4 regions of the Viridibacillus sp. FSL E2-0187 genome follow, and region 1 is predicted to be linked to each of the others. Evidence: riboswitches for the same ligand, from Rfam matches in the RefSeq annotation. Region 1 holds a riboswitch; each other region holds the start of a gene.

Region 1 (5,379 bases):
AATTAGACAAATAATGATACCCATTAATGAGTCATTGTTAAGGATTCTTCTTTAAGGAAATCTTGAAGTAGCTCATGGAGCATGCATTCAACTGGTTAAAGTGTCATTAATCCTACTAAAGACCAATTTTATAGTTGTCAGCAGTTTTACCTATTCTGCTATTCCTTCTAAAAAAATTGTGAATGTCAATATGTCATTATGAAACTCCCTATATAACAAACATATAATGTACTGTAACAACTTCGGAGGTGATTACACTGATTCATACGGTTAAACCAGGTGAAACACTGTTTCAACTTTCTAGAGATTATCGCACGCCGCTATCCGCAATTATAAGCGCGAATCCATCTATCAATCCAAATGTACTTTATATTGGCCAACCTATTGTTATTCCAGGTTTTCCTGATCCTAATACAATTCCATATCAAATTGATGTTTCACTCAACAATCGTTGGCTTAGATTATATAAAGATGGTATTTTACAAAAGCAATATCCTATTGCGGTTGGAAAAATGTTAACCAATACACCTGTAGGAAATTTTATTATCATTAATAAAGCACCTAACCCAGGAGGCCCATTTGGAACGATGTGGATGAGCTTATCAAAAGATACGTATGGAATTCACGGTACAGATGATCCAAGTTCAATTGGTAAAGCCGTATCGCACGGCTGTATTCGCATGCATAATGAAGATGTAGAAGAGCTAGCTAGTATTATTCCGATTGGGACTGCGGTTTTTATACATCCGTAATAGTAAAAAGGACTACCCACACTAGTCATTATTAGCTGACTTTGTAGGTAGTCCTTATTTTAAAGTCTATTTATCCCAAACATCTTTAGCGATACGTACAACATGTCGTAATTTTTCCCATTGCTGTTCTTCCGTTAATAGATTACCTTCTTCAGTAGAGGCAAAACCACATTGTGGACTTAAGCAAAGCTGATCGATGTTCACATATTCCGTTGCTTCTTCGATTCTTCCTTTAATTTCAGCTTCATCTTCGAGTTCAGAAGTCTTGGAAGTAATCAATCCCAAAACGACATGTTGATCTTTTATGAATCGTAATGGTTTAAAATCTCCGGATCTTTCATTATCAAATTCTAAGAAAAAGGCATCCACATTCACACGTGAAAACAATTCTTTTGCGATCGGTTCATATGCCCCTTGATATAACCAAGAAGATTTAAAATTCCCGCGACAAATATGAATCGTAATCGACATATCTTCAGGCTTATTTGCTAGTGCTTCAACAGTAATATCAGCAAACTTTTTCACTAATTCATCTGGATCAAATCCCTTTTCTTTTATCTTATCTCGAAAAACATCACTGAACAAAGCTCCCCAGCTTGTGTCATCTAATTGTAAATAGCGGCATCCAGCTTCGTAAAAAGTTTGAATCGCATCTTGATATACTTTAACAATATCTTTAGCCACATCATCAAGTGAAGCATATGAAGGATTACTTAAATACGGTTCGCTTCCAACTACACCTGAGTAAAAAATCATATTAGGTCCTGGGATTGTAATTTTCGCAACATGCTCACCAGCAATACTCTTCAAATACTTAAAGTCTTCTAAAAATGGATGGTCTTTTGGGAAATTTAATTTCGAATCGACCGTATATGCCTCCGCTTTTTTCATAGCCCCATTAAAAGCCCCAGAAATGTCTACTTCATAAACACGAATCCCCTCAATCGCTCTGATAAAGTCTAAATGCCACCATCTTCTTCTAAATTCACCATCTGTTACAGCAGATAGACCGACTTCTTTTTGCTTTTCAACTAGCTTAGCAATTTCTATATCCTCAATTAAACGTAATTCTTCTTTAGTTATCTGACCTTGTTGATATTGTGCTCTTGCATCTTTAAGTACTTGTGGACGAAGAAAGCTCCCTACATGGTCTGCTCGAAATGGTGCTTTAGTTATTGTGTTAGTCAAAATGGACAACCCCTCTAAAGTTAAATTTATGTTTTTTACTAGATTTTCGGGGTATAAAAAAACCCCTTCTAAAAAAAGAAGAGATTGGCTTCATAGCTATTTACTCTTCTTATCTTCAAGCGTTACGCTTCTGGAATTAGCACAGTGCAAAAAAAAGTCTGTTGCTGAGATATCAAAGGGCCAGTCCCTCCATCTCTCTATATAAGAAAGTTACATATTTTTAATTACTTGTTATCAATCTACATGCATATCCATAGATTGTCAATATTTACATGTTAAATATTGTTTATTAAGTAGATTTGAAATTAGTCATATACTTTATTTAAATCTATTGATATTAATAGTTTAGGCTACCGCATAATAAAACAATGCCAGGTCTCTATACTAGACCTGGCATTGTTTTATTAATGTAGATTAAGTTTTTCTTCTACTTTCCGACAGACTTCATCTGCGGATAGGCCCGCCGCTTCAATGATTGCACCTTGAATGGACGTATCGTGAATGCCCAGTGCATTATTGTCCAACCCTGTAATGACACAACAATCTACACCCGTTGCATCTGATTCACGTTTCAGTTCAACGATTTCATATCCCTTTGCAAGCAAAGCCTCTGATACATTCGTTAATGATTGCTCTACACCGATTATCGACATAGTAGGGTTCACCTCCTAGTTGATAAGTTGTCCGTTTCTGCTTATATTTATGTATGCAATTTCAACTAAAACAAAGACAAAACCCATAATAAGATATCTAGTATAAGTAGTGTCGATGACATTGGTCCATAAAATAAAAAAAACGCACATCTTAAAAGATGTACGTTTCTTCCGCTATCTATAATTACCCTCTTCTTCCGCCTCTTCCACCGCGTTTAGACTCGGTGCTGCGTTTTAGAGTAGATAAGTTATCTTCACTTGATTTTAAGAATTTAGCCATCTTATCTTCAAAAGTTTCCTTCGGTTGGAAATTGCCTCGTTGGCGATTATCCTTCTGACGATAAGGGCGCTTCGTATAAGAAGACGTACTTTCAACAGGTTTATCAATCGCTTTTTTAATAGATAAGGCAATTTTTCCTTCTTTTTCGCTTAGGACTTTTACTTCTACTTGATCCCCTACTTTAAGATGTTCATTAATATCTTTTACGTAAGCTTCTGCAACTTCACTAATGTGCACTAGTCCCGTCACCTTATCTGGCAACTCAACAAACGCACCAAAATTTGTAATTCCTGTAACTTTACCTTGTACCTTACTACCAATTTCTACTGACAATCCATTTCCTCCTAATAAATACTATACTTTATTATATCAAATTTTATTTTTCACGCCAGTCTTCCGTTATATAATTTAATATCAACAATATATTCAATTTAATACTCATGACTTAGGTAGTATCGTTGACTGGGTGGCTTGCACCTTTAGATTTATAAAAAAACCGCGTAATAGAGGATATTGATGATATGTTCAGAATATATAAGTGAAGGCGAAAGTCCATTTTTGGGAGGAGGAAATGAGTAATGTCAAAGAGAGTATTATTGTTAGCTGGAGATGCCGTTGAAGCTTTGGAGATTTATTATCCATATTTTCGTTGTCTTGAAGAGGGCTATGATGTGCAAATAGCTGCTCCATCGAAGAAAAACTTACAAACGGTCGTTCATGATTTTATTGGTTGGGATACTTATACTGAGAGTAAAGGATACCTTATTGAATCTCATTTGGCGTTTGAGGATGTACAGCCTGAAGAGTATGATGGATTGATTATCCCTGGAGGAAGAGCTCCTGAATACATTCGATTAAATGAAAATGTTCCAAAGATCGTCGCTCATTTCTTTGAGGCAAATAAACCTGTTGCAGCAATTTGCCATGCTAGTCTCATTTTAACAACTGTTTCTCAATACTTAAAAGGTCGCGAATTAACGGCTTATATCGCTTGTAAACCAGATGTAGAAGCCACGGGAGCAACTTATATTGAAGATCCTCTTCATGTTCAAGGAAACCTCATTTCCGGACATGCTTGGCCTGATCTACCAGGATTTATGAGGGAATTCATTAAACAACTAAATTAATACGATTTGTTCATAAAAATAAACAAAAGAACGTATCCAAAATAATTTAAATTATTTTGGATACGTTTTTTGATAGCTACTAACTCACTTCCTCATAAACCTCATTCTAATCATTTGTTCATTGGATTCATTCTGAATATGATGACCTTTTTTAGTGTGTTCTACCACACTTATTCTTCCTGCATTATTATGTTTTCATTCGTTTCACAAAATATACTTTTTGTAATTGCGATATTTTTTATTTCAAAAATACTTTTTATAATCCCTTCTATCAAAAGCTTAATTTAATTTTTTTTAAAAAAAGAGGTATTTATATTGCTATAGCAGCCTAAAACACCATGTAGGATGAACTTTCCACTTCATTCCTTCATGTATTAAAAACAAATTCTTGTCCATTCTAATATCTCAAGGAGGTGAAAGTTATGGCTTCAAATAATCGAAGTTCTAATAAACTTGAAGTACCAGGTGTTCAACAAGCAGTTGATCAAATGAAATATGAAATTGCACAAGAATTTGGTGTACAACTTGGTGGAGAAGCTTCTTCTCGCGCAAACGGCTCAGTTGGTGGAGAAATCACTAAACGACTAGTTCAAATGGCTGAAAACCAAGTAAAAGGCAAATCTGGACAATAAAAATCCAAAGTATGAAGGTAGAGTTATCATGCTCTACCTTTTTACTTTGGATTTAAAATCAGCTATTTAAATTAGTGATTTTCATGATTTTCCCCTTTAAAAGACCTTCTAACTTTTTGTTTCCTTTACTATCAATAATAACGAACATATAAAAATTATTAACTATTCGTAGAAGATTTTAAAATTGTAACTTTCTTAGAAGTTACTTGCTTCTCTAATGTGTAATCTGCATGGTCTTCACGAATAAAACTCATAGCTAATGCCCCAAAAATTGCGGCAATACCAATTGCAAAAAAGTTATACTGAGGTTGAAGATTAAAAGTTAATAGAATACCCATATAAGTTGGAGCAACAATGGAACCGATACGTCCAAATGCCATTGTGCTACCTAGTGCAGCCGCGCGAACATCGACAGAATAGAATTCAGCTACATATGCATTAGACATGTTTTGTAAACCAAGTGAAGCAGCACCAATAATAATAATTAGTCCATATGCAAGATAAATATTTTTTGAAAATCCAATAAGTGTAAGTGACACAGCTCCAACTAAATAAAGCGGGATAAGGACACGTTTGAAACCAAGGAATTTAATGAGGTTACCAAATATCATTGTTCCAGCAATTGACCCGAATTGTAGTGCTACAATAAACATAAGACTCGATTTTAAGTCATAGCCTGCATTCATCATTAATGTTGGAAGCCATGTATTTAATGAATACATTAAGATAAATGTACAAAAGCATGAT
Region 2 (5,379 bases), 3.0 Mb from region 1:
TTGCAGTAACTCAATTAACCTCAACAACTGAAGAGGAAATGCAAAACGAGCAAAAAATCAATTTGTCTTTAGATCAATCAGTATTACATTATGCCAAACTTGCACAATCAGCTGGTTTAGATGGTGTTGTGTGCTCTGTACTTGAAGCAAAAGCAATCAGCGAAGTGTGTGGAGAAAGCTTCCTAAAAGTAACACCAGGTATTCGTATGGCTGGCGGTGCTGCGCATGATCAAAAACGCGTTGCTACACCTGATTTTGCACGCCAAGAAGGATCGACGCAAATCGTTGTAGGTCGTGCTATTACACAATCAGAAAATCCAGTTGAAGCGTACCACGCTGTTCAACAATTATGGGGAGGACAACAATAATGACAATTCAAAAAGAAGTTGCACAAGGTATGTTAGAAGTGGGGGCGGTAGAGCTAAGCCCGAATGATCCATTTACATGGGCATCAGGTATTAAATCACCAATCTACTGTGATACACGTTTAACGATATCGTATCCAAAAGTACGTACAACAATCGCAAACGGCCTTGCATCACTTATTAAAGAAAACTTCCCGAAAACAGATGTAGTAGCTGGAACAGCAACGGCGGGAATTCCGCATGCAGCGTGGGTAAGCGACATTTTAGACTTACCTATGGTATATGTACGTTCAAAACCAAAGGAACATGGCCGTGGGAACCAAACAGAAGGAAAGCTTTCTGAAGGGCAAAAAGTAGTTGTAGTAGAAGATATTATTTCAACGGGTGGTTCTAGCATTACAGCAGTAGAAGCACTTCGTCGTGAAGGCGCTGAAGTACTTGGCGTCGTTTCGGTATATTCATATAAATTACCACGTGCTGAACAAGCTTTCGCAGAAGTGGGTGTTCCATACTATTGTCTATCAAATTTCGAAGCATTAGTTGAAGCGGCTAAAGAATCAGGAGCTATTAATGAAACAGACATTCCAGGTTTATTGCAATGGCATGATGATTTAAAAGCGGGAAAATTGAAATAATACAATAAAGGTGCTATTTAAACTAGCGAGAGAAAAAAACATTTTCTCTAGCTAGTTTTTTATTGTGCAAAATTCTAATTTATAAAGAGTTATTTAAAATGAAAAAAATAATTGTATATATGTTGCTTAATTATGGAATTTGTTTTAAAATCAATTAAACCAATAAGTTAACTAGGAATATTAAGTAGATTTCTTATCTTGAGAAACTGAGGGAATTGGCCCGCTGAAGTTTCAGCAACCCCTAATATTTAGGAAGGTGCTAACTCCAACATAATTGCTTGCAATTATGAGAGATAAGAGTTGAATTAGCCCCCCTCAACTCTCTTTCTCGATAATGTAGAAAGGGAGTTTTTTTTTTGAAGTCGTTTATTCCTTAATTGGTAAATAACAATGAGAGAGGTTAAAAAGATGGTACAAAGAATTGATGGGACACAAGGTAAATTTGTATTGGATGCTGCAACGCAAGTTGGTAGTGTCATTTTAAAAGTAAAAGATTTGGAACGTCAAATTGCATTTTATGAAAATGTAGTTGGTCTTGTTGTTTTTGAAAGAAGTACACAACATGCTAAGTTTGGTAGTAAAGGCAGTAACAACGTTATTTTTGAATTAGAAAAAACCGCAGAAAAATTACAACCAGCTAAAAGTACAGGTTTATTCCATACAGCTTTTTTATTACCAAGTAGAGAAGCGTTTGCAACGAAATTTTTCGAAATTCTGCGTAATAAAGAAACGATAGATAGCCCGATAGAGCAATCTTCACGTTTCCCGCACTTTGAACGCTATATTCCAATTGCTAGATTAGATAGTGCAAGTGATCATGGGTACAGTGAGGCATTTTATATATATGATATTGAAGGAAATGGTATAGAAATATATGCGGATCGTAATCGTGAAGATTGGGATAAGTATCCTAGTGGAAGTAATCCTCTTAATTTTAAAGAGTTAGCTCCATTAGCTGATTTTGAAACAGATGGAAAATTACCAGCTGAAACAATAATTGGCCATGTTCATTTGCGAGTTGCAAATATTGAGGAATCCGTAGATTTCTATATAAATAAATTAGGTTTTGAAAAACAGATGATTATTGATACAGCATTTTTTATTTCAGCGGGGGGCTATCATCATCATCTTGCGGGAAATGTGTGGTCGGGTGAAGGACTTCAAAAGGCAGCTGATAATGAATCAGGGTTAAAAGAAGTACGTTTTAAATTACCAACAACAGAAAGCTTTGAGACAGCAAAAAATTATATTAAACAGCAAATACAAATCCAAGACTTGAGGAATGAGTTTGTTGTAGAAGATCCAAGTGGTAATCGTATAGTTTTTGAAATTGCATAAAACAAATAAGCCGAATCTCTACTACGATTATTAACGTAACATTAGGCTTAAAAGAAAATTTAGTGCTTGCTAAAATGATTGCAGCAAATTCCAAAATTTATATAGAAAGTTATTTGGGGAGTATTTAATTTCAAGAAAATTGAGAGACATAGATGTAACTGAAAAGTAATTAAGTTATTAAATAGGGAAAGGATTCGCAAATGAAAATATGCGAATCCTTTTATGTGTTCTTCAAAAGTATTATTTTAATTTCATGATTAGTTCTTCAGCTGGTGTTACATACAATGTCTTCTGCTCAAAGTAAATAACAAAACCAGGTTTAGCGCCATTTGGTTTCTTTACTTGCCGTACCTCTGTGTAATCGACAGGCACGGATGATGATTCACGTGCTTTACTGAAATAGGCTGATAAAGTTGCTGCTTCTAGTAAAGTTTGTTCATCAGGATCAGAAGAGTGAATAACGACGTGTGATCCTGGTATATCCTTTGTATGCATCCAAATTTCAGATTTACGAGCGATTTTAAATGTTAAATAATCATTTTGTTTATTGTTTTTACCAACTGAAATATCAATTCCTGTAGAAGATTTGAACTTTTCTGGAGTTGGTTTTGTTGGCTTTTTACGTCGTTTTGAAGCGCGTAATTTCAAGTAGCCTTGTTCCGCTAACTCTTCACGAATTTCTTCTATATCAGCAGGAGCGGCTTGTTGTACTTGTTGCGATAGCATTTCAAAGTAGGCTAGATCTTCTTGCGTTTTATCAAGTTGCTCTTGTACCATGATAAGTGCATTTTTTGCCTTGTTGTACTTAGTATAGTAGCTCTGTGCATTTTCAACAGGTGTTTTACGTTCGCTAATAGGGATTGTGATTTCCTCACTGTCTTCACTATAATAATTAACAACAGTAACTTCTTTTTGCCCTTTTTCAAAAGCGTACAAATTGGCCATTAATAACTCACCTGATAATTGAAATTGGTCTAAATTGTTTGCTCGATCCAAATCCTTTTGGAGTTTTTTTAATTTTAATTTAAGTTTGCTAATTTCATTTTGTAACCAGCGTTCTAAATCACCAGCTTGTTGTTTAACGCGGTCTCTCTCAGCTCTTGCAAAGAAAACGCGATCCAGTAGAGTGCTAAGGTTTTGGTAGCTTGTATGCTCACCTTCTAAATGTGTTAATTTCACTGGTGAAAAATATGTTTTCCCCTTTACTTCAGCGTAGGTTGGTGAATTTCCTCCAATTTCAAATTCTTCAATAAATAATGAGAAGAGGTCAGCAATCGGTTGCCCTGTAGTTTTACTTCTGTATAACAATTCAGTAGCGTGTAAGGGAGAGAAACCTGTAAAGTGTTGTACTATTTCTTGAGTGTTTTTTTCTTCAGCAAAGAATTGTTGTAATGATTCCCTGTTTATAGTTTTAGGGTCTTTCTTATCTTGTTCTGGTGGTGCAATAAAAGGTTGACCAGGTAAAACTGTGCGGTAACTATTCATAGCAGGTGGTAGATGTTTTAAGCTATCAACGATTTTGTTTGTCTCTTTGTCTACTAAAATTAAATTGCTATGGCGCCCCATTATTTCCGCGTGCAATTCCCTAGTAATTGGGTCACCAATTTCATTTTTACTAGCAATTTTAAAGATAAGGACGCGGTCAGCACCTTGTTGTTGGATTGATTCAATAAATCCACCTTCTATATGTTTGCGGAGTAACGAGCAAAACATAGGTGGTTCTGGCGGATTTTCAATTGTTTGTTCTGTGATGTGAACACGTGCATATGAAGGGTGGATTGAAAATAATAATTTGTGATTTCCACCATTGGCACGTATATGTAAAATAATTTCTTGGGTGTTCGGTTGATGCACTTTCGCTATTCGGCCTGTTACTAACTGTTGTAGCTCTTTCGCCATTGCGATTGTAAATAAACCATCATAAGCCATAAGTAATTCCTCTTTCAAAACGTTTTGTTCTATCTTAACATTTTTTTCGTTTATATAGGTAAGTATAGGATTTGGAAAATGTAGTGCTTCGTGACTAATGACTATCGATATTAATCATTTTTTTTGTTCCATTAAGTGAACTTATAGCAAATCTGCAAGGCAAAACTTGTTTTCATATGTTATAATTAAAAATCAGTATGCAAAGAAGGATGTGACTGACCTTGGTGCGTAGTATGACTGGATTTGGCAGGGGTGTCACAACAACGGAACAATTTCAGCTCACTGTAGAAATTCGATCGGTAAATCATCGTTTTTTAGAAGTTACGACACGTTTTCCGAAAGAGTGGATGGAAGCGGAAGTTCATACAAAAAAATTACTTTCCTCATTAGTTTCAAGAGGTAAGTTAGATGTTTCCGTATATGTGAAAGAATTGTCACAGCAACAGCAAGTTGTACAAGTGAATTGGCCTCTAGTCAATGCTTATAAAGAAGCAAGAGAAGAATTGCAAAAACAGATATTGCTCGACGAAAAGTGGTCGATGACAGAACTTTTGAGTTTAGAGCAAGCATTAACTGTAAAAGTGCAAGAGACATCAAAAGAAGAAATTTTAACAGCTGTTAATCAAGCTGTACAACAAGCTGCAAATGCACTGATCCAAATGCGCGAAAGAGAAGGTCAGGAATTGCAAGAAGCGGTAGTAGGTTTCAAAACGGATTTAGCAGAGCAAATTGAGTTGATTCGTAGAGTGGCCGATCAAGCCGTGCAAAAGTATCGCGATAAGCTCGTTACAAGAATTGCAGAGCTTACAGACATAAGCGCATTAGAAGAACGATTATTAGCAGAGGTTGCAATTTTTGCTGAAAAAGCAGATATTGCTGAGGAATTAGACCGTTTATCAAGTCATTTTGCACAGCTTGATGAAACGCTTCAAGATAATGTTTCTATCGGAAGAAAACTCGATTTCTTATTGCAAGAAATTCATCGTGAAATTAATACAATTGGTTCTAAAAACCAATCTGTTGAAGCTTCAGCTGCTGTTGTCCAAGCAAAAACGATTCTTGAAAAAATGCGAGAACAAGTTCAAAATATTGAATAATTGTGTTTACTAAAT
Region 3 (5,379 bases), 3.5 Mb from region 1:
ATTGCGGGATGATTGCTTTATTTAACATGTCACTATATGGTCCTGCAGTTGCGCCAATTTTAATGTCTTTTGAATCCTTTGGTTTGCTTTCATCTTTGTTACCACATGCAACTAAAGCTGTTGCTAATACGAATAATAACGCTGCTAGTAAAAACTTTTTCATTTTCAAATCTCCCCTTTTATCGTTTATCAATTGCTTTTGAAATGGCATCGCCTGAAAGTTGAATAATTTGGACGATAACAATTAAAATGACAACTGTCGCAATCATAATTGTGTTGTCATAGCGGTAATAACCAAAACGGATAGCCAAGTCACCAATTCCGCCACCGCCGACAATACCAGCCATTGCGGAATATGCTACTAAACTAATAATCGTCATTGTCACCCCTTGAATAATACCCGATTTCGCTTCAGGTAATAGCACATCTCGTATGATCATCCACGGTGTTGCACCGACAGCTATTGATGCTTCGATGACACCTTTATCAACTTCACGCATAGACGTTTCTACTAGTCTCGCAAAGAATGGAATGGCTGCTACAGATAATGAAACACTCGCCGCTACGGGACCAATTGTATCTCCAACCAGTATTTTTGTTAGCGGGAACAACGCTACTAATAGAATGATATACGGAACGGAACGAACTAGATTGACGATAAACCCTAAAACCCCATTAAAAAAACGATTACGTAAAAATAAACCTTTGCTTGTAACAAATAAAATAATACCAAGTGGTAAACCGATAATTAGTGAAATACTAAGTGAAATACCAATCATCAGTAACGTTTCACCAAATGCTTTCCAAATGTCCGGAAGCATACTAATAAAATGTTCGAAATCAAATAGCATCGTTAATCACCTCCACAAACGCACCGCGCCCTTCCATATAAGAAATAGCTCTCCCTACATTATCTGGTTGACCTTGTAGCTCCATTAGGAAAATACCAAGCGGTTTTTCTTGAATATATTCAATTGTGCCGTGCAAGAAATTACCACGTACTTCAAAGTTTTGAATCATATCTGAAATGACGCCCTCACCAGCTACATCTCCTTTGAATAGTACTTTCACAATTTCCCCTGTCACACCTTTAAGAATAGTTGGCGGTAATTCAAATGATACAACGCTACTAATAAATTCTTGTGTTAATGGCTCAACCGGATTTGCAAAAACATCGTAAACTTCTCCTTCTTCAATGACTCTTCCATCTTGCATAATAACCATACGATCACAAATTTCTTTCACAACATCCATTTCATGTGTGATAAGGATAATTGTAATATTCAACTCACGATTGATCTTTTTTAGTAAGCGTAAAATGGAAACCGTTGTTTTTGGGTCAAGTGCTGATGTTGCTTCATCACAAAGTAGTACGGATGGATTGTTTGCAAGTGCACGAGCAATACCGACACGTTGCTTTTGACCACCACTTAACTGCGCTGGGTAAACGTCGATTTTCTCCGATAAACCGACCATTTCAAGCAATTCTTTTACACGGGCCTTAATTTGCTTCGGTGGTGTAGCCGCTGCTTTTAAAGCAAATTCGATATTTTCGCCAACCGTTTTTTGACTGATTAAGTAAAAGTGCTGGAAGATCATACCGATTTTCAAACGCGCTTTACGCAGTTGTTCACCTTTTAACTTCGTTAAATCTTGGCCATTTACGATGATACTCCCACTCGTTGGTCGCTCTAGTAAATTGATACAACGTAGCAGTGAACTTTTCCCTGCGCCAGAGTAACCAACAATACCGAAGACTTCACCTTTATCGATTGTCAACGATACGTTGTCTACGCCCGTTACCGTACCCTTTTTTGTTTTATATACTTTTGTAAGATTCTGAATCTCGAGCATATTGTATCCCCTCAAATCTGTTTAAATTATGTAACTTCTATAGAATTACTTGGAATTTACTGTATTAAAAAATGCTTCTTTCGGTTTTCTGAAAGAAGCATCGTAAATGTAAATTGGCGATTTATCTTCCAGAATGTACTCATTCTGTAGGAATTGGCACCTTCCCTTTTCAGGGGGTTGCCGGACGTCATAGGGCCTATCCCTCGGTCTCTCTAGATAAAGTTCAATATTCGTTTGTAAGTTATGAACTAAATATTACTGTGAAATAATGTAGATGTCAAACACTTTTTTGAAACTTTGTATTATTTCAAAATATCTTTATATAATTCAGGGCGACGATCATCATATACCGGGATTCGTTGTCGAATTTCATCCACTATAGAGAAATCGACATCGATAATCGCCATTTCTTCATCTTCTCCACCAGTCCATAACACTTCACCCCAAGGTTCAATAACCATCGATTGACCGTTGAAATTTTGTTTTTTATGGCTAATTCTATTTACCGCAATAACAAAACACTGGCTTTCAATTGCACGTGCTTGTAATAACGTTTTCCAATGATCAATACGTGGTGTTGGCCATTGTGCAGAAACGAAAATTACTTTCGCTCCGTTCAAGGCATGAAGACGTAACCACTCTGGAAAACGAATATCGTAGCAGATAACACCAGCTGCTGGAATATCACCCAGTTCAAAGTTATTTTGCTTATCGCCAGCTGATAAATACAAATGCTCGTCCATTAGACGGAAAAGATGCGCTTTATCATATTCGCTGACAAGCTCCCCTTTATTGTTATATACGTACATCGTATTGTAGAATTCCCCATCTTTTTTTGTTGATACCGAGCCACCAACAATATGAATTTGTAATTCTTCTGAAAGATTTTGTAGAAAATTCTTTGTGCGCTCCCCGTTCGGATCTGCAAGGTCTTCTAATTTCTCTAAAGCATAGCTAGAATTCCACATTTCAGGAAGAATTGCGAGTTCCGCTCCCTTATCAGCGGCCTCCCTGATAAACTTTTCGACGTTTGTAAAATTTTTTTCGATGTCCCCGAAGGCAACATTTAACTGTATACATGCAATTTTCATAACTCCACCACCTGTAGACATTTTCTTAAAAAGGTTATAATATTTCTCTTATTATTGCGACTATTTTATACACACGTCTATTTTATCCACAAAGTAGTTGTTGTGTATAGAGTATTTAGAAGAAAGATTTTGTGGATAACAAGTTATTAAAGAAAAAAATTCAAGGGGGTTTGTTCGAAGATGGAATTTTCAACGAGATTACAACAGTTGCCGAAGCAGTTTTTCGCGACTTTAGTACAAAAAGTAGGTGCCGCAGTTGCGGAAGGTAGAGATGTCATCAATTTAGGCCAAGGAAACCCAGACCAACCAACACCTCCTCATATTATAAAAGCTATGCAGGAAGCTGTTATTAATCCGCAAACTCATAAATACTCCCCATTCCGTGGCTTACCAGAATTCAAGGAAGCCATTGCTGAATTTTATGCGCGAGAATACGGCGTTGAAATCGATGCAAATACGGAAGTAGCCATACTTTTTGGCACAAAAATTGGTGTAGTTGAATTACCTTTAGCTATTATGAACCCTGGTGATTCAATGCTACTCCCAGACCCTGGTTATCCGGACTATTGGTCAGGCGTAGCACTAGCTGATGTCAAGTTCGATACAATTCCATTACTAGCGGAAAATGGCTTCCTACCTGATTACACAACTGTGTCAGATGAGGTAAAAGCTCGTGCAAAATTAATGTATTTAAATTATCCGAATAACCCAACTGGTGCTGTTGCTAATTTATCATTTTTTGATGAAACGGTGCAGTTTGCGAAAGATCACGATATTGCAGTTATGCACGACTTTGCATATGGAGCAATTGGATTTGATGATGAAAAACCAGTGAGCTTTTTACAAGCTGAAGGTGCTAAAGATGTCGGGGTTGAGTTGTATACTTTATCGAAAACGTATAATATGGCCGGTTGGCGGGTTGGCTTTGCAGTTGGTAACGTAAAGCTAATTGAAGCATTAAATTTAGTACAAGACCATTTATTTGTCAGTCTATTCCCTGCTGTACAAGAGGCTGGTATTGCAGCACTTACTAGTTCACAAGAATGTGTAACAGAGTTAGTAGCTATGTATGAAAGCCGCCGGAACGCATTAAAAGTCGCTTGCGATCGTATTGGCTGGGCAGTGACAGCACCAAAAGGTTCATTCTTTGCATGGCTTCCTGTACCAGAAGGTTATACGAGTGAAGCATTTGCTGATTTATTACTAGAACAGGCTGATGTAGCAGTTGCTGCGGGTAATGGTTTTGGTGAATACGGAGAAGGGTACGTACGTGTTGGCTTGCTTGTTGATGAGGACAGGCTTCATGAAGCAATAACGCGTATCTCAAAACTAAATTTATTTTAAGTGTTTATACATTGAAAAACCACCTTATCCCATAAGTTGGTTTTTCAGTGGAATGGGTTTAATAAATATAACAATAAAACATTCACATAATCACAGGTGACTATAGAATTAACAAAAAAATTTCCTAATAAAAATGCCCAGCACATAGCGCTGAGCATTTTTTATATTATGAAATTACGCCTAGCTCTTTACCTACTTTTTCATAAGACGCTAAAGCTTCGTCTAGCATTTCTTTTGTATGTGCGGCTGTTGGCATATTACGTACACGTCCAGTGCCTTTAGGTACAGTTGGGAAGACGATTGATTTAGCATATACACCTTCTTCAAAGAGACGAGCAGAAAAGGCTTGAGTTAGTTTTTCATCACCGATGATACACGGTGTAATCGGAGTTTCAGATGCACCAATGTTAAATCCAAGTTTTTTCAGACCCGCTTTTAAATAATCGCCATTTTCCCATAATTTATCGCAAAGTTCTGTTGAATCAATTAACATTTGAACAGCTGCAGTGATTGCAGCAACATCACCTGGTGGTAAAGCTGTTGAAAATAAAAATGGACGAGAGCGTACTTTTAACCAATCAATTAAATTCTTCTTACCTGCTACGTAACCACCTACTACACCAATTGCTTTAGACAGTGTACCGATTTGGAAGTCAATTTCTTTTTCTAAACCGAAGTGCTTCACAGTACCTTTCCCTTTACCTGTTACACCTGATCCGTGAGCATCATCCACATATGTAATAAGATCAAATTCTTTCGCAATTTCTACGATTTCAGGAAGTTTTGCGATATCTCCATCCATTGAAAACACGCCGTCAGTGATGACCATTACTTTATTGTATAGCCCTGATTCAGTTGCTGCTTTTGCTTTAGCACGTAAATCATCCATGTCAGAGTGATTAAAAGCAATAATTTTTGCTTTTGATAAGCGACAACCATCTATAATAGAAGCGTGATTTAATTGATCAGAAAGGATAGCATCATTTTTGTCCATAACAGCAGAAATAGCTGCCATATTACAGTTGAATCCTGATTGATAAGAAATGGCTGCTTCCGTACCTTTAAATTCTGCCAGTTTTTCTTCTAATTT
Region 4 (5,379 bases), 260 kb from region 1:
TTCTTATTAATAGCGCCTGCCACTACGTATTGTAATACCAAGATACATAAATGCATTAAAATAATTAATAAAAATACTAATGCAAAAACTGATAGTATTTTTGCTACTTGACCAGCAAAAGTCATATTTAAGAAAATACCAAAAATATGAATAGGTAATAAAGGAATAATAACTTTCGAAATTACTTTATCAATAATCAAATTAAACTCATCAAAGAACTTTTTCATAAATTCACTATTGATAGATGCCATTCCAATCCCTAGGATGAAGGCTAATAATAGTGCCGTCATAACGTCCATCAATGGTGGCATATCGATTACTACAAATGATTTCGCTAAAAATTTCTCTGGGTTAGCAAATTGCTCACTACCAGAAGTTGAAATTAAATTAGGTAAAACATTTGAAGCAACAAAGAATGCAAAGAATCCAGCGATTAAAGTAGAGAAGTAAGCAAAGAAAGTAGCTAACCCTAACAGCTTTCCAGACCCTTTACCTAATTGTGCAATTCCCGGCGCAATAAATGCGACGATTAATAATGGTACTACGAAATTCAAGAAATTCCCGAATATACCATTGAAGGTTGCGAATATACGAACGCCGTCTTTCGGCATGATAGTCCCTAGTAAAGCCGCCAATATAATCGCGACAATGATTCGTGGTAATAAACCAAACTTGATCTTCATAATTTGTCCTCCTGATAAATACATATGTCTTTTCTAAAAGTATATGCACACTCTATCACACCCACTTATTAAAGTGAATAGCACAATGATAATCCGGAATATTAAGTATTTTCAGATTATTTTAATTAGGTTGTGTTAATCAAGTAACTGTAAGGCATACAATCTTTCTGTAGTATAATTCCCTAAATATTGTTATTTAACTTATAAATATATAAAAACACCCAAGCTTATTAAGCTTGGGTGTTTCAAATGTTTCTTATTCAGATACAGGAACAATATCCCCGTTCCATTCTTTTAATATATAGTCTTGCATTTCTTTTGAATGAAGCACTTTAACTAATTTTTTAATCTTCTCGTTATTCTCATCTTCTTTACGAACAGCAATCACATTAATGTAATCTGATTCTTTATCTTCTAATGCAATTGCGTCTTTTCCTGGGCTTATACCTGCATCAATCGCGAAGTTAGAGTTGATTAATACCGCGTCACCTTCGTCATTTTTATACATTTGTACAAGCATTTCAGGTGCAGTGTTTGCATCGAATTTTAAGTTTTTTGGGTTCTTTGTTATATCCTTAATTTCAGCTGCAGTTTTATCTACGCCTTCTTTTAACGTGATAAGTCCTTTTGCTTCAAGTAGAGATAACATACGACCATGGTCAGAAACTGAATTACTCAGAAGAATTGTTGCGCCTTCTGGAAGATCTTCGAGTTTTTTATATTTTTTAGAATAGATACCGATTGGCTCGACGTGCACTCCACCAACATTTACAAAATCATATCCATTTTGCTTATTTTGAAGTTCTAAGTAAGGGATGTGTTGGAAAAAGTTAGCATCTAAATCCTTATTCGCCAGATCTTTGTTCGGTAAAACAAAATCTTGATATCTTTCGATTTTCAGCTTGATACCTTCTTTTTCAAGTAATGGCTCTGCTTTTTCTAAAATTTCTGCATGTGGTGTATTAGCTGCACCGATTACTAATTTCTCTTCGGATTTACCACAAGCTGCTAAGCTTAGGGCTAATACTCCTGTAAGGATTCCTGCTACAAGTTTCTTCATGTTCTTAACGCTCCTTTTTACTGTTTAGTTATATGTGATCGGTTATACCGTATAAGCCCAAATTATCTTTTATCAATTTTCGCCGTAATAAGGTCGCCGACGAATTGAATAATAAATACCACTACTAAAATAAGGATTGTTGCAACAAAAGTTACATCGTTTTGACTTCTTTGGAAACCGTCTAAAAACGCTAATGTCCCTAGTCCGCCTGCCCCAATAACACCTGCCATTGCTGTGTAACCAACAAGTGCGATAGCTGTTACAGTAATACCCGAAACTAATGCGGGTAATGATTCTGGGATTAACACTTTACCGATAATCGTAGAAGTTTTTGCACCCATTGAACGTGCCGCTTCGATGACACCTTTATCAATTTCTTTTAACGCAATTAAAACCATACGCGCATAGAATGGTGCTGCTCCAATAATTAAAGCTGGTAATGCGGCATTGGGACCTCGAATTGAGCCTAATAATAGTTTCGTAAATGGTATTAATAGAATCACTAAAATAATGAATGGAATCGAACGGAAAATATTCACGATCGAACCTGTTAACCAACTTACTAATTTATTTGCCCATAATTGCTGAGGGCTTGTCAAAAACAGCAAAATACCTAAAGCTAAACCAATGATAAATGTGAAAACTGTAGCAACGCCTGTCATATACAGTGTTTCTATCGTTGCTTCCCACATTCTATCCCATTGTACATTCGGGAAGAGATCATTAAGCATTTTCGATCACCTCCGTTTTTACTCCATGTTCATTCATATATGTGACTGCTTTTTGTACATTATCATTATTGCCATCTAACTGAATAATCAGCGTACCATATGGTCCACTTTTCGTTTGCGAAATATTACCATGGACAATATTCACGTCTAAATTAAGTTCACGACTTAAATGTGAAATAACTGGCTGGCCAGTTGAAGAGCCTACAAACGTTAATTTTACAAGTGTTCCTGATGGGTAGTTTTCAATAATTTGTTCAATTGATTCTTTACGTTCATTCGTATCAGTAATTTGAGATACAAATCGTTTTGTAACGTCTGCTTGTGGTGATTGGAATACTTCTAGGACATCACCATTTTCAACAACTTGTCCAGCTTCCATTACCGCCACGCGATGACAAATCTTACGAATGACATGCATTTCATGTGTGATAAGTACGATTGTTAAGCCTAATTTTTCATTGATATCAACTAATAAATCTAATATTGAATCCGTAGTTTCAGGATCAAGTGCTGAAGTAGCTTCATCACAAAGCAATACTTCTGGGTTATTTGCCAGTGCTCTAGCAATACCTACACGTTGCTTTTGACCACCTGATAATTGAGAAGGATATGCCTTTTCTCTGCCTTTTAAACCGACTAATTCAATAAGTTCTAATACCTTTTTCTGACGTTCCGCCTTAGATAAACCTGCAATTTCTAATGGAAATGCAATATTCTCTTCAACAGTACGTGACCAGAGTAAATTGAAATGTTGGAAAATCATACTGATTTTTTGACGTGCATTACGTAACGCACTTCCTTTAATCGACGAAACTTCCTGACCATTCACAACAACTTTTCCTGTTGTCGGTTGCTCCAAACCATTTAATAAACGAATGAGCGTACTCTTACCCGCTCCGCTGTATCCAATAATGCCGAATATTTCTCCGTTTTCAACAGATAAATTCACATTTTTGACAGCGGTTAACTCTCCGTTAGCAGTTTTATATTTTTTCATTACATTTTCTAACTGAATCACTGTCATACCACCTTTATTTTAAAACTAAAAAGTATGCACTTTCTACTGGCATCTCTTAGAAACTAAAAAAACCCTTCTGCAGATTAACAGAAGGGTTTAACGCAAAGCTATATACGTAAAACCGTTCTCTCATCTTCCAAAGTAAATACTTTGTGTGATTTGGCACCGTGCCATATAAATATGACGGTTGCCGGGCTTCATTGGGCACTTCCCTCCACCTCTCTAAATAAGAGTAACGACTATATTTAATTAGTTATGTTTGCTACTTTATCACGCTATTGCTTTAACGTCAATCGTTTTGACGTAATTTTTCAAACAAAAAAGGTACTGATTGAAAGGCATAAATTTTATCGTGAATTTTCCCGTTTTTCGAAATAATCAAACACGGAACACTTTCTACTTCATAATCAAACGCTACATCTTGTATATAATTCAAGTTCGCTTTACCAATAGGAATATCGCTAACGACATGCTCTACTACTTCCATCATCTTCGACGCAACTGCACATGTACCACATAATGGTGTATACAAATAAAAAGCCGAAAGCGAGGAGGTTTTCATAGTTTCTTCCCATTGTTCACGTGACCATTCTTCCATCTTCTTCATTCCTATACTATTAGATATTCTTTATGAACTGTAAAATTTGCCGCCAATAATATTCTAGCTAAATGTCTTCTAGGAGTAGCTTCTACTTGTTTATAAGTAGAGGAGGTGTGTAGGTGACGAGCATTTGGGAACTCTCTTTTAAAAAGAGCACGGAGCTTATCACCCGATGAGTCAGCATCAAAAAATGCATACATTTCGCAGTCATCATATGGTGCCAAAATCTCTTCTAATCGGCTTGCACTAACTGTTCCATTCGTACATATTATCGGAATGTTCTCTGCTAATATTGGCGCGATTCGCAACTTATCTTGGCGCCCTTCTACGATAATCAGTTTGTTAAAAGTCATATATACCCTCCTAACAAATACTTTTTGTCGTTTACCAAGTTTAAAAAAACGCCGAGCAAATGCACGGCGTTTTCAGATCTTATTCTTCGATAATTGCTTCGTATTGTTCTGCAGTTAATAATGCATCAACTTGAGCGTTATCAGCTGGTTCAACTACAACCATCCATGCTTTATCGTATGGAGATTCGTTAACGAACTCTGGGCTTTCTTCAAGCTCTTCGTTAATTTCAACAACTTTACCAGAAATCGGTGCGTAAAGTTCTGATACAGTTTTTACAGATTCAACACTGCCGAATGGTTCGTCTGCTACTAATTCGTCGCCAACCTGTGGAAGTTCAACAAAAACGATATCGCCTAGTTCAGATTGTGCGAAATGTGTAATACCGATACGTACTTTTCCGTCTTCAGTTTTTACCCATTCATGTTCTTCAGAATAGCGTAAGTCTTTTGGTGTGCTCATGAATACCCCTCCAAATATGTAATTATATTCACTTTAAGTTTGACATATTTCCATTGTAAAAACAAGCATATGTCTGTGTTATTTCCATGTCTGTTCAAAGTCTGATTCTTTAAATCCTAACGTCACTTTTTTACCGTCTGTAACGATTGGACGCTTGATTAACATACCATCCGAAGCAAGCAATTCTAATTGCTCATCTTCCGACATATCAGCCAGTCGATCTTTCAATTGTAGATCTCTATACTTCATCCCTGAAGTATTAAAAAACTTCTTCAATGGTAAACCACTAGCATCTAGATACTGTTTTAATTCCTCTTTAGAAGGTGTTTCTTCAACGATGTGCTTATCTGTATACTTTACGCCATTTTCGTCTAACCATGCTTTTGCTTTACGACAAGTTGTACATTTTGGATATTGAATGAATAAAATAGACATATACATGCTCCTTTTTCCAAACTATTTAATTCTATTGT

The links. Region 1 has a riboswitch for S-adenosylmethionine ahead of MHH85_RS00440 (5-methyltetrahydropteroyltriglutamate--homocysteine S-methyltransferase). Riboswitches for the same ligand answer to the same signal wherever they lie in the genome.
Region 2: linked by a shared signal. The riboswitch ahead of MHH85_RS15225 (VOC family protein) and the one ahead of MHH85_RS00440 (5-methyltetrahydropteroyltriglutamate--homocysteine S-methyltransferase) in region 1 are both predicted to bind S-adenosylmethionine.
Region 3: linked by a shared signal. The riboswitch ahead of MHH85_RS17635 (methionine ABC transporter ATP-binding protein) and the one ahead of MHH85_RS00440 (5-methyltetrahydropteroyltriglutamate--homocysteine S-methyltransferase) in region 1 are both predicted to bind S-adenosylmethionine.
Region 4: linked by a shared signal. The riboswitch ahead of MHH85_RS01735 (methionine ABC transporter ATP-binding protein) and the one ahead of MHH85_RS00440 (5-methyltetrahydropteroyltriglutamate--homocysteine S-methyltransferase) in region 1 are both predicted to bind S-adenosylmethionine.

Annotation. Positions count from the first base shown of each region.
Region 1 is NZ_JBBOVG010000001.1:108,449-113,827, reverse strand. Features, by position in the region: gene MHH85_RS00445 (L,D-transpeptidase family protein) at 258-752, shown strand; gene MHH85_RS00440 (5-methyltetrahydropteroyltriglutamate--homocysteine S-methyltransferase) at 819-1,940, opposite strand; SAM riboswitch class I at 2,047-2,148, opposite strand; gene MHH85_RS00435 (YkuS family protein) at 2,345-2,593, opposite strand; gene MHH85_RS00430 (S1 domain-containing RNA-binding protein) at 2,778-3,206, opposite strand; gene MHH85_RS00425 (DJ-1/PfpI family protein) at 3,452-4,000, shown strand; gene MHH85_RS00420 (alpha/beta-type small acid-soluble spore protein) at 4,423-4,632, shown strand; gene MHH85_RS00415 (MFS transporter) at 4,791-5,379, opposite strand, start outside.
Region 2 is NZ_JBBOVG010000001.1:3,099,527-3,104,905, reverse strand. Features, by position in the region: gene pyrF (orotidine-5'-phosphate decarboxylase) at 1-368, shown strand, start outside; gene pyrE (orotate phosphoribosyltransferase) at 368-1,000, shown strand; SAM riboswitch class I at 1,191-1,300, shown strand; gene MHH85_RS15225 (VOC family protein) at 1,409-2,338, shown strand; gene MHH85_RS15220 (Rqc2 family fibronectin-binding protein) at 2,579-4,267, opposite strand; gene MHH85_RS15215 (YicC/YloC family endoribonuclease) at 4,489-5,364, shown strand.
Region 3 is NZ_JBBOVG010000001.1:3,630,586-3,635,964, forward strand. Features, by position in the region: gene MHH85_RS17625 (MetQ/NlpA family ABC transporter substrate-binding protein) at 1-163, opposite strand, end outside; gene MHH85_RS17630 (methionine ABC transporter permease) at 180-851, opposite strand; gene MHH85_RS17635 (methionine ABC transporter ATP-binding protein) at 841-1,854, opposite strand; SAM riboswitch class I at 1,973-2,077, opposite strand; gene MHH85_RS17640 (carbon-nitrogen family hydrolase) at 2,157-2,945, opposite strand; gene MHH85_RS17645 (pyridoxal phosphate-dependent aminotransferase) at 3,126-4,289, shown strand; gene MHH85_RS17650 (glycine C-acetyltransferase) at 4,456-5,379, opposite strand, start outside.
Region 4 is NZ_JBBOVG010000001.1:372,048-377,426, reverse strand. Features, by position in the region: gene MHH85_RS01750 (dicarboxylate/amino acid:cation symporter) at 1-683, opposite strand, end outside; gene MHH85_RS01745 (MetQ/NlpA family ABC transporter substrate-binding protein) at 940-1,743, opposite strand; gene MHH85_RS01740 (methionine ABC transporter permease) at 1,806-2,474, opposite strand; gene MHH85_RS01735 (methionine ABC transporter ATP-binding protein) at 2,467-3,492, opposite strand; SAM riboswitch class I at 3,619-3,725, opposite strand; gene MHH85_RS01730 (thioredoxin family protein) at 3,782-4,090, opposite strand; gene MHH85_RS01725 (hypothetical protein) at 4,102-4,446, opposite strand; gene gcvH (glycine cleavage system protein GcvH) at 4,526-4,906, opposite strand; gene MHH85_RS01715 (arsenate reductase family protein) at 4,985-5,341, opposite strand.